3 regions of the Paenibacillus andongensis genome follow, and region 1 is predicted to be linked to each of the others. Evidence: riboswitches for the same ligand, from Rfam matches in the RefSeq annotation. Region 1 holds a riboswitch; each other region holds the start of a gene.

What was found. A riboswitch is a leader RNA that binds a small molecule or an ion and turns the genes downstream of it on or off. The one in region 1 is predicted to bind cyclic di-AMP.
Region 2: another riboswitch for cyclic di-AMP. It lies ahead of NYR53_RS18585 (hypothetical protein); the one in region 1 lies ahead of NYR53_RS34335 (stalk domain-containing protein).
Region 3: another riboswitch for cyclic di-AMP. It lies ahead of NYR53_RS32625 (C40 family peptidase); the one in region 1 lies ahead of NYR53_RS34335 (stalk domain-containing protein).

What each region holds. Positions count from the first base shown of each region.
Region 1 covers NZ_CP104467.1:1,515,060-1,519,253, forward strand. Annotated here, with positions in the region: gene NYR53_RS07010 (DHH family phosphoesterase) at 67-1,272, shown strand; gene NYR53_RS07015 (hypothetical protein) at 1,358-1,528, shown strand; gene NYR53_RS34335 (stalk domain-containing protein) at 1,656-2,444, opposite strand; cyclic di-AMP (ydaO/yuaA leader) riboswitch at 2,449-2,601, opposite strand; gene NYR53_RS07030 (hypothetical protein) at 2,765-3,055, shown strand; gene NYR53_RS07035 (PspA/IM30 family protein) at 3,083-3,715, shown strand; gene liaF (cell wall-active antibiotics response protein LiaF) at 3,889-4,194, shown strand, end outside.
Region 2 covers NZ_CP104467.1:4,124,577-4,128,770, reverse strand. Annotated here, with positions in the region: gene NYR53_RS18595 (branched-chain amino acid transporter permease) at 1-314, shown strand, start outside; gene NYR53_RS18590 (DUF3231 family protein) at 588-1,622, shown strand; cyclic di-AMP (ydaO/yuaA leader) riboswitch at 1,889-2,025, shown strand; gene NYR53_RS18585 (hypothetical protein) at 2,113-2,499, shown strand; partial or broken gene NYR53_RS18580 (cation:proton antiporter) at 2,852-3,612, shown strand; gene NYR53_RS18570 (nuclear transport factor 2 family protein) at 4,169-4,194, shown strand, end outside.
Region 3 covers NZ_CP104467.1:7,265,858-7,270,051, reverse strand. Annotated here, with positions in the region: gene NYR53_RS32640 (hypothetical protein) at 74-259, opposite strand; gene NYR53_RS32635 (hypothetical protein) at 396-635, opposite strand; gene sugE (quaternary ammonium compound efflux SMR transporter SugE) at 698-1,018, opposite strand; guanidine-I (ykkC/yxkD leader) riboswitch at 1,107-1,209, opposite strand; gene NYR53_RS32625 (C40 family peptidase) at 1,357-1,833, opposite strand; cyclic di-AMP (ydaO/yuaA leader) riboswitch at 1,837-1,977, opposite strand; gene NYR53_RS32620 (hypothetical protein) at 2,145-2,963, opposite strand; gene NYR53_RS32615 (M1 family metallopeptidase) at 3,079-4,194, opposite strand, start outside.

The DNA of each region.
Region 1 (4,194 bases):
TAACACCGAATAAAGTGACTTGATCAAGGGCACGTTAATGGAAATCATTAACAGGAGGGTGTGTCCTTGTATCATTTGTATACTCATAATGATCTGGATGGAGTAGGTTGCGGTATAATAGCTCGATTAGCATTCGGGGAAAAGGTAGAAATTCGATATAACTCTGTCGGAGGGTTGAATCTACAAGTAAAGCGCTTTTTAGAAAAATCAAGAAAAAAGAGCTATTTGTTTATCACCGACTTATCCGTGGATGAAACGAATGAACAAGGACTTAACGAGTTTGCGAAATCGGGTGGGAAAGTAAAACTTATTGATCATCATAAAACCTCACTTCATTTAAACAAATATTCGTGGGGAATGGTTCAGATCGCGTATGAAGATGGAAAACTCGCTTCTGCAACTTCTCTATTCTATGAGTATCTGATCCAGAACGGATTGTTGAAGCCGATGAAGGGATTAGATGAATTCGTCGAATTGGTCCGTCAGTATGATACTTGGGAATGGGAACAGAATGAATACATGAAGGCCAAGCGATTAAACGATCTCTTTTATTTAATTTCCATCGAAGAATTTGAGGAAAAAATGGTAGCTCGCATTCAGCAAAGTGAGAACTTTGCATTCGATCCCTTTGAAGAAAAAATTTTGGATATGGAAGAAGAAAAAATCGAACGCTATGTGCGCAGAAAAAAGAGAGAAATCATCCACTCCCGTATTAATGATCATCATGTAGGCATCGTTCATGCGGAATCCTATCATTCTGAACTTGGAAACGATCTAGGCAAAGAAAATCCTCATCTGGATTATATCGCAATCATGAATATGGGCGGTAAGAAGATAAGCTTTCGAACGATTCACGATCACATCGATGTCTCGGAAATTGCGGGTCTTTATGGAGGAGGGGGCCATGCTAAAGCTTCCGGTTGCTCAATGACAGAAGAAGCTTATCAGTGGTATGTAGCAAAGCCATTTCCGATGGAGCCCATTCGCGCGGATGCGAATAAAAATACATTTAACACGAAAAATTCTGTTTATGGATCCCTTTATGAGAATAGAAATGAACAACAAGTGTTTATTTTTCCTTCAGGAGGCAAGTGGGAAGTCGATGTGGATGGGGCCCTATCCAACCAACATTTTAGTACTTTCGAAGAGGCGGAACGTTATGTCAAAAGAGATTATGCAGCTTGGTTAGTTCGGGACGAAACGTATGTTGCCTTCCTAATGGAGCATATGGCGGCAAGAAAAACAAAAACCCTCGAGGGTAGTTCAGTATGATAAGGAACGACGCCAGTTCCAGATAACTGGGATAAAATGCAAGCCTCCTCCTCATACTAACTATGAGACAATGGAGGTGAACGCTATGCCCAAAAATGAAGCCGATCCCAAGTATGACCGCGAAGATAACCGAGCAGATAAGAAAAAAAATCAGCAGAATAACGCTAATTTTACTGAAGAGGCGCAAACGCTATCGAGCCACAATGCCGATGATTTCGTCCCAAGTTTAAATGGTATTCCCAAAAATCAAGTTTAAGTAACAACAGGCTGCTCTTCTAGCACTTTTGGGAGAGCAGTTTTTCTGTTTTTCCCACCTTAAATAAAAAAAGCTGATTTCTTGAGAAGTACATCTCAGAAACCAAGCTTTTTTTGTTATAAGCCGTTTAATTTAGTTTGTACACTTTAATGGTTTGGATACCAAATTTCTGCAAAGATTGCTTAGATCCTGGGATAAAGATATCAATACGTTTGCCTTTGATTGCACCGCCTGTATCTGTTGCATAAGCATACATGCCGCCTGCAGGAAGGCCGTTGAAATTATAACCTTCTATATAGAGCTTAGACCCTAGAGGAATCACAGAGGGATCTACAGCAACGGTTCCAATACCTAATGGATTACCCATATAATCCATAGCTCCGTAGCCGCCATTTTCAGAAGGATCTGCTGAATAGGCAGTAGATTGAAATAATTCATAATCTGGCTTATGCTGATTGCCATCTTTACTTAGAATAGCTATTTTGCTGCTAGCGTCCCACTGAACAGGAATTTCGGATGCTTTGCTTAGGAAACGAAGAGGCACGTATACGCGTCCGTTTTGGAATTCCGCATGTGTGTCCATCTCGACAGGGGTGCTATCGATTTTGGCTTCTTTTTGTCCCGATACTAAGGTGATCGAATGTTTGTTGTTATTTAGCGTGACTTTGATCTCATCGCCTTCTTTTTGCCACTTCACATCATAACCAAGCTTCTCCGTTACAAAACGAATCGGTACTTGGGTAGCATGATTATCATCCAGAAATGGCTGAGCATCCGGAAATTGAACGAGCTCATCATTGACTTGCACTTTCACATCCATCTCTGCAGCATGCGCCGAAAATGGGGAAAGAAAGCCTCCTGCCAACACTGTTAAAGACACAGCAAGGCTAGTTAACCCTTTAGTAATTGTATGCAATTGGTAATCCTCCTTCAATGAGCCTTCGAGGTTAGTTGACGGGTTCGGGAAGAAGGTTCTCCCTAGTCTGCTCTTTTGAAGAGCAAATATTCACCCCATGTAAATCGTCCCCCGTACCGGCACTTTGTCTGTGCACCGGACTCGGCTTCAAATAGTTTAGCATTCGAGGCTCTGTGGGACAACGACCAAAATATGGATGGAGGTCTTAGAGTGTACTAGACTTAGGTCTAGGTACAAAAACAGTCGCGAGTCCGTTTTGACGGTTATCTGTTTCAGGTACGATAGAAGCATGAAGAATATGTGAAGGGCGGTAAGCAAAAATGAGTATGGATCGATCTAAAGGGTTGGCTTTGGTTTTAATCACAGCAGGTTTACTTATTTGTCTGCATCAGTTTGGTGGTCACATTCATTTAATGGGGTTGTTATTCCCGGCAGCTCTGCTTGGATTAGGCTATGTAGGCATTCAGAATGGGAAGAAAATTGGATGGTTTATTGCCGGCTTGGGCGGATTGATACTGACCATTAAACTATCGGGCTTTATCGCGATCGCTTTCGCAGTATGTATAGTGTTGTATGGATTTCATTTATTGAAGAAACGAAATGAATATTAATTTTCAAGCAAATGGAGGTGTAACTTCATGAATATATTGAATCGGATTGGCAAAATAGCTGAAGCTGCATGGCAAGAAACGGCAAGCAAGCTTGAGCAACATGAACGGGGGGGCAGCGTGATAGATAAGCTTGAACAGCGCTATGAGGAGGCGCTGCAGCGAACCATTGAGCTGCGACGCCACATTGTGAACGCAGAGGAGATGGCGCAGCTGCGCGGCGAGCAAGCCGAGCTGGCAATGCGCGCCGGCGATGAAGAGCTCGCGCGGCTAGCGCTGCAAGAGAAGCAGCGCGAGGAAGCCGCTTGCGAGCTCTACCGCGCGCAGTACGCGGGCAGCCAGGATGTGTGCCTGGCGCTCGCGGATGAACTGCGCGGGCTGCGTGCGGGGCGCGCAGCCGAGGGGCCTCGGGTGCAGCCGCCGAGCAGCGGGCTGCACGAGAAAGAGGCTCGCGACGCATGGCGCGAGCTGGAAGTGACCGGCCGCGAGCTCGGCCGGGAAGCGCTGCAGGGGCTCCGCGAAGCGGGTCGCCTGTCGCAAGAGACGCTGAAGGAAGCCAGCGGCAACCTTCAGCAGGAACTGCGCACGCTGCGCGGCAAGTTCCAGCAGGAGTGGCAGCAGCATCGCTCCAGCGATGACACTGACCCGCGCGGCAAGAAATAGCCGCGTGTTATCCCTCCAGCGCCAAGTAAGTAGGCGCAGAGGGGCCCTTGACCTCCATGATTCATGCGGAAGCCTTGCCGCGCAAGGATTTGCATCTTGGAGGTCGTCCATTCTTATGGTATGCTAGGAATCTATATGAACTAATTTAAAAGTCAGCCAGAGGAGGTGCAGCGATGGGAGAAGAAACTAAAAGCAACCGTAACCGCAATACAGCACTAGTGCTGATTGGAGCCGGTCTTTTTTTGCTTCTAGATCATACGATAGGCTTTTTCCCCATTCTTGCCATAATCCTCATCTTGCTAGGCATTCATCGGGTGCGTTCACGCAAAGAGCGCAAAGGTTATGTACTGATAGGCATAGGGGCAGTGATTTTATTCGGTGATCATATTACCATCGTGTTTTCTATTGTCTTAATTTCGCTAGGTTTGTTTTTCATACGATCTAAGCAAGTACACAAAGACGACACGTATATGCAAAAG
Region 2 (4,194 bases), 2.6 Mb from region 1:
AGCGAATGATTACGATAGCAATGGTTGTTCTGGGAACCATGATGACCAGATTTATTCCATTTATTATTTTTCCTTCGGGTCGGACCACTCCAAGTTATGTGCAGTATCTCGGCAAAGTATTGCCCTCAGCAGCTCTAGGGTTACTAGTTGTCTATAATATCAAAGATGTCCAATTTTTATCCGGTGACCATGGTGTACCCGAATTGTTTTCAATTGTTGTCGTTGCTTTGCTGCATATTTGGAAAAGGAATATGTTTTTATCCATAGCAAGCGGTACTCTCGTCTATATGTTTTTGATTCAATTCATATTTTAGAAGTGAGGAATAATAATGGCCTTCCAATCAAGAACCGAACAAGTACCATCGATTTCAAAACTGAACATTTGTTTCTGTGGGGTAGGTTCAATGGCAGAGGCTTTAGTCCGAGGAATTACTGCTAAAAATTTGACGAATATAAATTAAAGGGCAGCAAAGTTGAGCGTGCAATACAGCAAGCTTCGGATGCTACGATGAATATATATATAGCAGACTGGATAACAATAATAAAAATAAAATTAAAAATAAAAATACCCATAAATGGGGGATGAAATGGAAGCTATAAAACCGATAAAGTTAATCTCCACAAGAACAAACAAGACAAAAATGGACGAAAAATTAACTTCGGCTGAAGTTGGAAAACTTTGGGCTACTTATATTGGGAATTCAATGGCCAAATGTGTTTTGAGCTATTTTCTTCAAAATATTGAGGATCAAGAAATAAAAAAAACTGTAGAATACGCGCTATTTTTATCTGAACAAATGGTTCAAACCATCAAAGAAATATTAAACAAGGAGAATCATCCTGTTCCTGTTGGTTTCACTGAAGACGATGTAAACTTAGGGGCGCCTCGGCTATTCTCGGATGAATTTTATCTTCATTACTTGAAGTATGCAGCAAAAGCCGGGATGAGCATTTATGCAATTGCTGTACCACTAATGAGTAGACACGATGTGAGAACATTTTTTACAAACTGCTTGGAAGTGACAATCAAACTAATAAATCAGGTCAACGACGTTTTAATCATAAAAGGTTCATTCGTTAAAGCTCCTTACATACCGATCCCGAAAAAGATAGAAATTGTGAAAAAACAAAGTTACCTTAACGGTTTCTTAGGACATGTCAGACCACTTCACGCATTAGAAATTACCCACCTTTACGATAATATTCAAAATAATGTGACAAGCAAATCCTTACTCATCGGATTCAGACAAGTAACCAAATTAGATGAGGTTAGAGAATTTCTACATAGAGGTGAGAAAATCACCTCGAACCATATAGAAACTTGGAGCCAGCTCCTTGAAGATGAAGGATTGCAGTCCCATCCCGCATTGGACCACTTAGTAACGAATTCTTCTTTTTCTCCATTTTCAGATAAATTGATGGTATTTCATAAGGTGGATATGTTTTCGATGAAGATCAGATCGTATGGTAATTCTTTAGCTGTTGACGGAAGGCATGATATTGCGGCGAAATATGCAGGATTTCTATTGGACGTAGGACGTTTCGCAGAGGATGGAGCCAAACTAATGATAAATCATGAGTGGATGGAGCAGCCACCACATGCATCTGGCCGAGATGCTTAGCATCAAATGTATAAGAACAAGTTTACATTAAAATACGGGATCTTCGCCGCCAAATAGTCTACAAAGAGGATCAGCCGTGGCGGGTCCTCTTTATACTTTTCTTTTGAAAGCTGGTTCCAAACGGTCAGTACCGCAGTGAACGGAATTTCGTATAATTGGCCCGATACAGTTTAATAGAACTATTAATTGAGAATAGACATAAAAATATAAGTAAATATTACTATTGTTTCTAAGTATGTATTGGGGTAAATTGATAAAATAAGAATAATCATACTACGCTTAATTCTTTAGATTAAAGAAGCGGGGGAACCAAGTTTTCTGGGGTGAGTACATTTTTTAAGTGTTAGGGTTAACTTTCGACCCGAATCCGTCAGCTAACTTCGTCAGCGTAGAAAGAAAATGATAGAAACATTAAATGGGTCCTTTATATTTAAGGGCTTTATTCCCTCGCTTCCTTTTTTCGTTCAAGAGAAAAAAGGAGGAACTAGACATGCTTCTTAAGAGAGTAACCAAAGAGGTGAAGAACCTTTTTCAATCGAAAAGATCAAACACTTCTGTACAACGTCAAGAAGAGATTCTTCACTTAAAGCGACGGCTGGAGGAGTTCGACATTCAATTTTCCAATTTGGCGTATAGGCCATCTGGCGTCGAAACACAGACTTTATTGGAAATAAGCAAAACAGTCGGACAAAACAATGACTTACTAAACCAACTAAGTATGGAAAGGGAATTAGCGGTTCAACAATTACTAGCCAATCGCGTCGGCATTTCTTTAAAAATTTTGAAGGAACATCACAAATTTATCGTAACCATGGCTCATATTTTTGGTGGTCCGTATCCTTGCCTCAGAGAGTACATAAAAAGCAGTATTATATGAGTTTCGTTGAAGGAGAAAGCTGTGTTTTTTCGACAGAAAACGATACTTGAAATAAAGCAGGCAGCTGAGGCAGCCTGCTTTTTTAATTGAACTAAAGGGTGGGATTATGGAAAAATGAGTCCAAAATCCTTCGGTTATTTAGTGCAAAAGTGGAGGCGGGTAGTTATAATAACGAATCGGACTAGCATACCTTAATAAGGAATGGGGGGACTTATTATTAGTATGGGGCATGGTGCTTTATTACCTCTTTTTTGGCTGTTTCTATGTATATTTGTCGTGCAAATGCTACTTAGCAGAATGAAAGGGTTCCGGATTCCTTCCGAAGATCGGGCAAAACCCTCTTATTATCGGATTGTTAGTCTTTGTAGGGACCACTTTGTTGGCTTTTCTGTTAGGAATAAGAATTCACCAAATAGACCCCTTAACAAAGTCCTGGATGATAACGCTTATTCTTTTGACAACCTCACTCGGGATTGTAATGCCGGTCCTCAAGGAAACGGGAGTAATCAAAAGCCAATATGGCCAACTGCTTCTAACGTCCGCAATTATCGCCGATCTCCTCACTATGATCATTCTTTCTATCATTGGAGGATCCTACCATACTGGATTTACGTGGCGTCAGGCTTCCGTAGGTTTGCTTCTGCCTTTATCCGTAATTATCTATCAGGCCATAATCAGATTGAGGAAAACCTCATTTTGGCATAAGGAATTCCACAAAAATTCCGTCGTCCGATTGCAGGGGCTGCTGGCTGTTCTCGGCCTTTATGGAATCATCACAGATATGACAGGTTCGGAGGTTATTCTAGGCAGTTTTTTGGCTGGGTTTCTTCTAGCAAGTTTTCATCTACATGATCATCATCCGTTTAAGGAGCAGTTAGAAGGGATAGGCTATGGCTTGATTATTCCTATTTTCTTCGTCATGGTCGGCGGAAGGCTCTGGCAGGCGGATTCTTGCTATCATCTCGTATGACATTAATCGTTGTTGCGGCATCGATCGGCATGAGATTGGGAGTTATTAATAAGGGAATTCAAGATGCAGTCATTGTGATCGCCATCATTACTTCTGTGCTATCTCCAATGATCTTCTCTATGAGCATTACGAAACCGTCTTAGCTCTGCGAAATGAGCGGACCTTGTGCTCCACACGGTTAAGGATGTGAGCCTAGCCCTGGATTTCAGGGATGAGGCGCAGTTGATGAAGAGGAGCAGGTGGGGTTCAGGAAGGAAGGTCTGCCTTATATGAAAGTAGATTTTTTCGCTGACAAATTTGGGTTTGCGTGCATTGATTTGGAACACTTCATGAATATTTGAATGAACAGCGAAAAGACGATCGCTATTCCTAAAATTAGGAATAGCAATCGTCTTTTGTTTTGTTCGGGGTAGCCATTTCTCAAAAACCATAAGTTTATCAGTGGCCTCTTTTCTTCCTAGGTATTTTTTCTTTGTTTACAAAATGGGGTCTTGACCAGAATGAAAATTTCCTCTGATTTGGTTTTTTTGTACAAAAACAAGAATGTAATGTGCAAGAGAATGGATTATGGATTCGTTATTCTGAGATAGAAATAAAATAATTCCGATATCGCGAGGAGGAGTCCCAATGAATCTTTGAATGAAATAGATGGTCAGCGAAGCGAAGTTAATATTCATTTAAGCTCAGGAGGTATGAAACATGAACAACACACAAGTACAATTCGA
Region 3 (4,194 bases), 1.9 Mb from region 1:
GAGTCGCGGTAAACATTAGAAAAGCTTAGTCAAAGCTCTGCGGCTGCATTCTGACTAAGCTTTTTCCATATGATTATTTATTTTCTTGATTTTCATTTTGTCGCTTTTTCATGACGTTATTCACTAAGTTTTGAGTTGCGTCTTGCGTGGATGCAGTTACGTTTTCAATGGCATTCTGTACATAATTCGTTGCGGATTGAACCCCGTTTTTAAAGATACTCGTTTTGTTTACGTCAACGTTATTCGTATTGTCAGACATCGTTTATACCTCCAATGATACCGAAAGGTTATTCTGCAACCTGAAGTTGCAGTTCGTGCAACATTATCTCCTAGATGCAATATTGGAACTCTCGTTTGAATTACTTATTGATCTTATCGTCTTTCGTAGTCTCGTTTTACTCTTGCTCAGCATCCATCTCAGCGGCGGCATCGAAGACATTCTCTTTTGGTACCTGCGTTATATTTTCCTTCTGCTGCACCCAGTAACCGACGTTTCGGTACCAGTACTGAAATGAATCGTCCAATTGCTGTTCTCGGTTGCGATCCTCATTAACATCGGAGTCAACTTCTAACCCCTCTCTGAGAAATTCGTCATTACGATTCAGTTTTTGATTGATATCATCCGATGTATACACGTTGAATCTCCCTCCTTGTATCGATTAATCTGCATAGATAAGGACCAATTTATTCAAAATCCCTAATGCCCAGATGTGAATTTAAGGCCGAGAACGCCGACTAAGATCAGAATCATGAACAAAATCCTTGTTAAACTAATGGGTTCATCGAGAAAAAGGGTGCCGACTATAATCGCACCGACAGCACCAATTCCGGTCCAAGCCGCGTATGCCGTGCCGATGGGAAGAGTTTTCGTGGCTATCGCTAGAAAATAGAAACTTACAACCATCCCTGCGATCGTTACGCTGGAAGGAACTAAACGTGTAAAACCATTAGAGAATTTCAATGAGATCGCCCATACTACCTCAAATACACCTGCAATGACGAGATATAACCATGCCATGATGAATCACTCCTCTTGATTTTGTTATACGTACCTATTTAGTCGCAAAAAAAGGAAAAAGCCTGGAAGTGATATCGCTAAGCGATATGACTCCCGGGCTTTTTCCCCTCCGTGACCACAGCGTATTCGCTGTGTGTTTCCCCTTGGACCAGTCTGGCGATGAACGCCACGGAACCCTAGAAAACGACATGCCGTTATTATAGAACGCCTAACATGCGATGTCAAGTTACAAGAATTGGCATGCTGGGATATAGGAAATGCCTCCGAAATGAATAAAAGCCCTGAAAGCTGCTCTTTCGAGCGGGCTTGTCTGGGCTTTATTCATGAAGCGTACAAGATTACTTGGATTCAGCAGTTAATTGGTTGTAGATATCATCCCACAGAACACGTCTGGCTGATACATACCGCTTCGCATAATAAGATTGGCTAAGTTTGCTTTTCACTATACCTTCATCGGATGCAGAGTGAATGAATTCACCGTCTCCAAGATAGATACCAACGTGAGAAATACCTTTGCCGCCGCTTGTGTCAAAGAACACAAGATCACCTTTACGAAGATCTTTTTTGTCAATCCAGTAGCCTTCGTTATTTTGAGATGATGAGCTATGAGGAAGATCAATGCCGAATTTGTTGAAAACGTATGCGGTGAAACCAGAGCAATCAAAGCCCTTTGTGGTCGTTCCCGCCGTTCTGTACGGAATTCCTAGCAATCCGTCAACCGTTTCATCCAAAGTGGATTGTGCCGCTGACACGCTTCCTAAACCTACACTCAAAAACAAAACAAGACTAAAAACAAGAGCAACAATCTTTCTCAACTGCTTGTCTCCTTCCGGTGCCTACGAGGTTAGCTGGAGGGTTCGGTTGAAGGTTCCCTATGATCCCTGTCTTGCAAGATCAATTCACCCGGGTAGTGGTTCCCCCGTTTCCCCAAGAAATGAGGAATTCGGCATGAAATATTTGGTTTTTTTGATGCTAGTCCTTGTAATTCGTCATAAACATCGAAATTCCTCCTTTTCTATGCACCTTTTAATTAAAATATGCTAGTTTGATAGGGAAAAAGACAAAAAAAAGCCCCTTTTGCAAGGGGAAGAAGAAAATGTGCTAATTTTAGCTTGTTAATAGGCTATTAGCCGTTCATTTTGGCAGATAGAAGCTGATATTGGGAAGTTATAGCCCACATTTGAAAGAAAATGTGGAATAGTGGGAAGAGCTGATAAATGATTAGCGCTACCAGACCTGCCCATATGTATGTTGCAGTGACAGTGACCCCTGCCAATAGTCCCGAGGCGAGCAGGAGGATAAGCGCAAGCCCGATAATAGGAAGCAAACTGCGAACGAATGTGATGACGGTGGACAAAATGCCAAGTTTGGCAGCAATCGCGAACTGCACGTACATAAAGAGAAGATGTAAGAGAAAGCCATAGACGAGCATGCCCAGAAACCAAGGCAGCAATTGGAGGGCTGCTTGCTCATAAGATGTCGTATGTGCGAATTGTTTTTGCGCTTTGGGAAACAGCCATATGAGCGGCAGCAAAGAGAGAGAAATTCGGACGACATATATGATTAGGAATGGGAGCATGAGCTCCTTGATGCCTCGGAAAAAGCGATAGCCGGCATTTTGCTGCGAATGGGTCAGCGAATAGTAGACGCCGCTATTCAACATTGGGGTGAGCACCATGCGAATAACAAGTAGAGCAGCCAGCCACCAGAGGTAGGAATGGCTAAGATCGGTTTTGACCAGTTGGAACTGTCCTTCAGCTAGAAATAGCTGCAGCGCTTGCTTCGGCTGCTCGCCACCCGGATAGCGGTGCATGAGAGGGACGAGAACACCCTGTACAAGCTTATACAGTAGGATGCCCCAGCCCATCTGATACAGGAACAAGACGATCGTGGCGAAAGGTTGCCGTAAAGCCGCCCTGAAGCCAGACTTGATATAAGTTGCCACAGTTGTCCCTCCTAAGAGTTTTGCTTTAGCAAAACTGGCATCGAAAGCATAATCTGAGTTTTCCGTATGGAAAACTTACTTCGTAAGCATGTACATTGAGTTTTGCTTTAGCCGCTTACCAGGCGACCCAGCCGAATATGGCTTGCAGGAATTGAATGAGACCGAGATTCCAGCGAATTTTCCACTTGGTATCCACTTGCGTTTGCATGAAATTATTAATGTGTTTATTTTCCAACACGAGCGAGTAATTAGGATCAATTCGAACCCAGTCTACTGGAGTCTTGTGGGTAAGTTTGAATTCGATGCTGCTTTCTTTGCCATCCCATGTTTTATCCAGTACGGTGCCATCAGAGAAATGGAACTGGATCGGCACCTCTGGCGAATTGCCGCCTTTTTTGGAGATGAGAACGGTACTTTCGTAGGACTCAGCCCCTTTGGTTCCCACGGATTTGACGCGAATGCTCTCAACGGTGTAATCCATCATCATGGCGCCATATACATATTGATTGAAGAAGTCATCCCACTTCGCTTTGGTCACTTCTTCCACAACGTTCTGGAAGTCCTTCGTAGAAGGGTGTTTAAATTCCCAACGCAGGAAATAAGTACGCATAATTTTGTCCATCGTTTTGGTGCCAACTTGCTTCTCAATGGCTTTAAGTACGAGCTTACCCCGTGTGTACACATTCTCTGCGTATTGATCATGCCCCGCATAGGCCCACGAATTCTGCTTCAGGGTGTGTGGAGATGTAATAAAGCTTGACTCGACAGGTAAATTAGGGGACACCCCATACTCTGCTTCCATGACTTTATCCTCTGCATAGGAGGTAAAGCCCTCATCCAGCCAAGCTTCTTCGAATTCATTGCTAGCTACGAGTCCATAGAAGAATTGATGTCCAATCTCATGAACAACGACGCGCTCTAACTCTAAATCAGGTTTCTTGTCGCTAGCATCCCACGACGTTACCAAAGTCGGATATTCCATACCGCCCACACCATTGCCTCCTGGGGGAGGTACGACAATCGAAAGGGTGGAATAAGGATACGGTCCGTACCATTGGCTGTAGCGGGAAAGCGCCTTTTTGGCAGCGTACATATAACGGTCCTTCAAGTCCTGATGATTGGGATCGAGGTAGAGCTTGATCTTGACCCCGGGTATTTGTGCGGTCGAGTAGGGTTCTTCCACATAAACGAAATGAGGCGATGCCGACCAAGCGAAATCATGCACGTCATC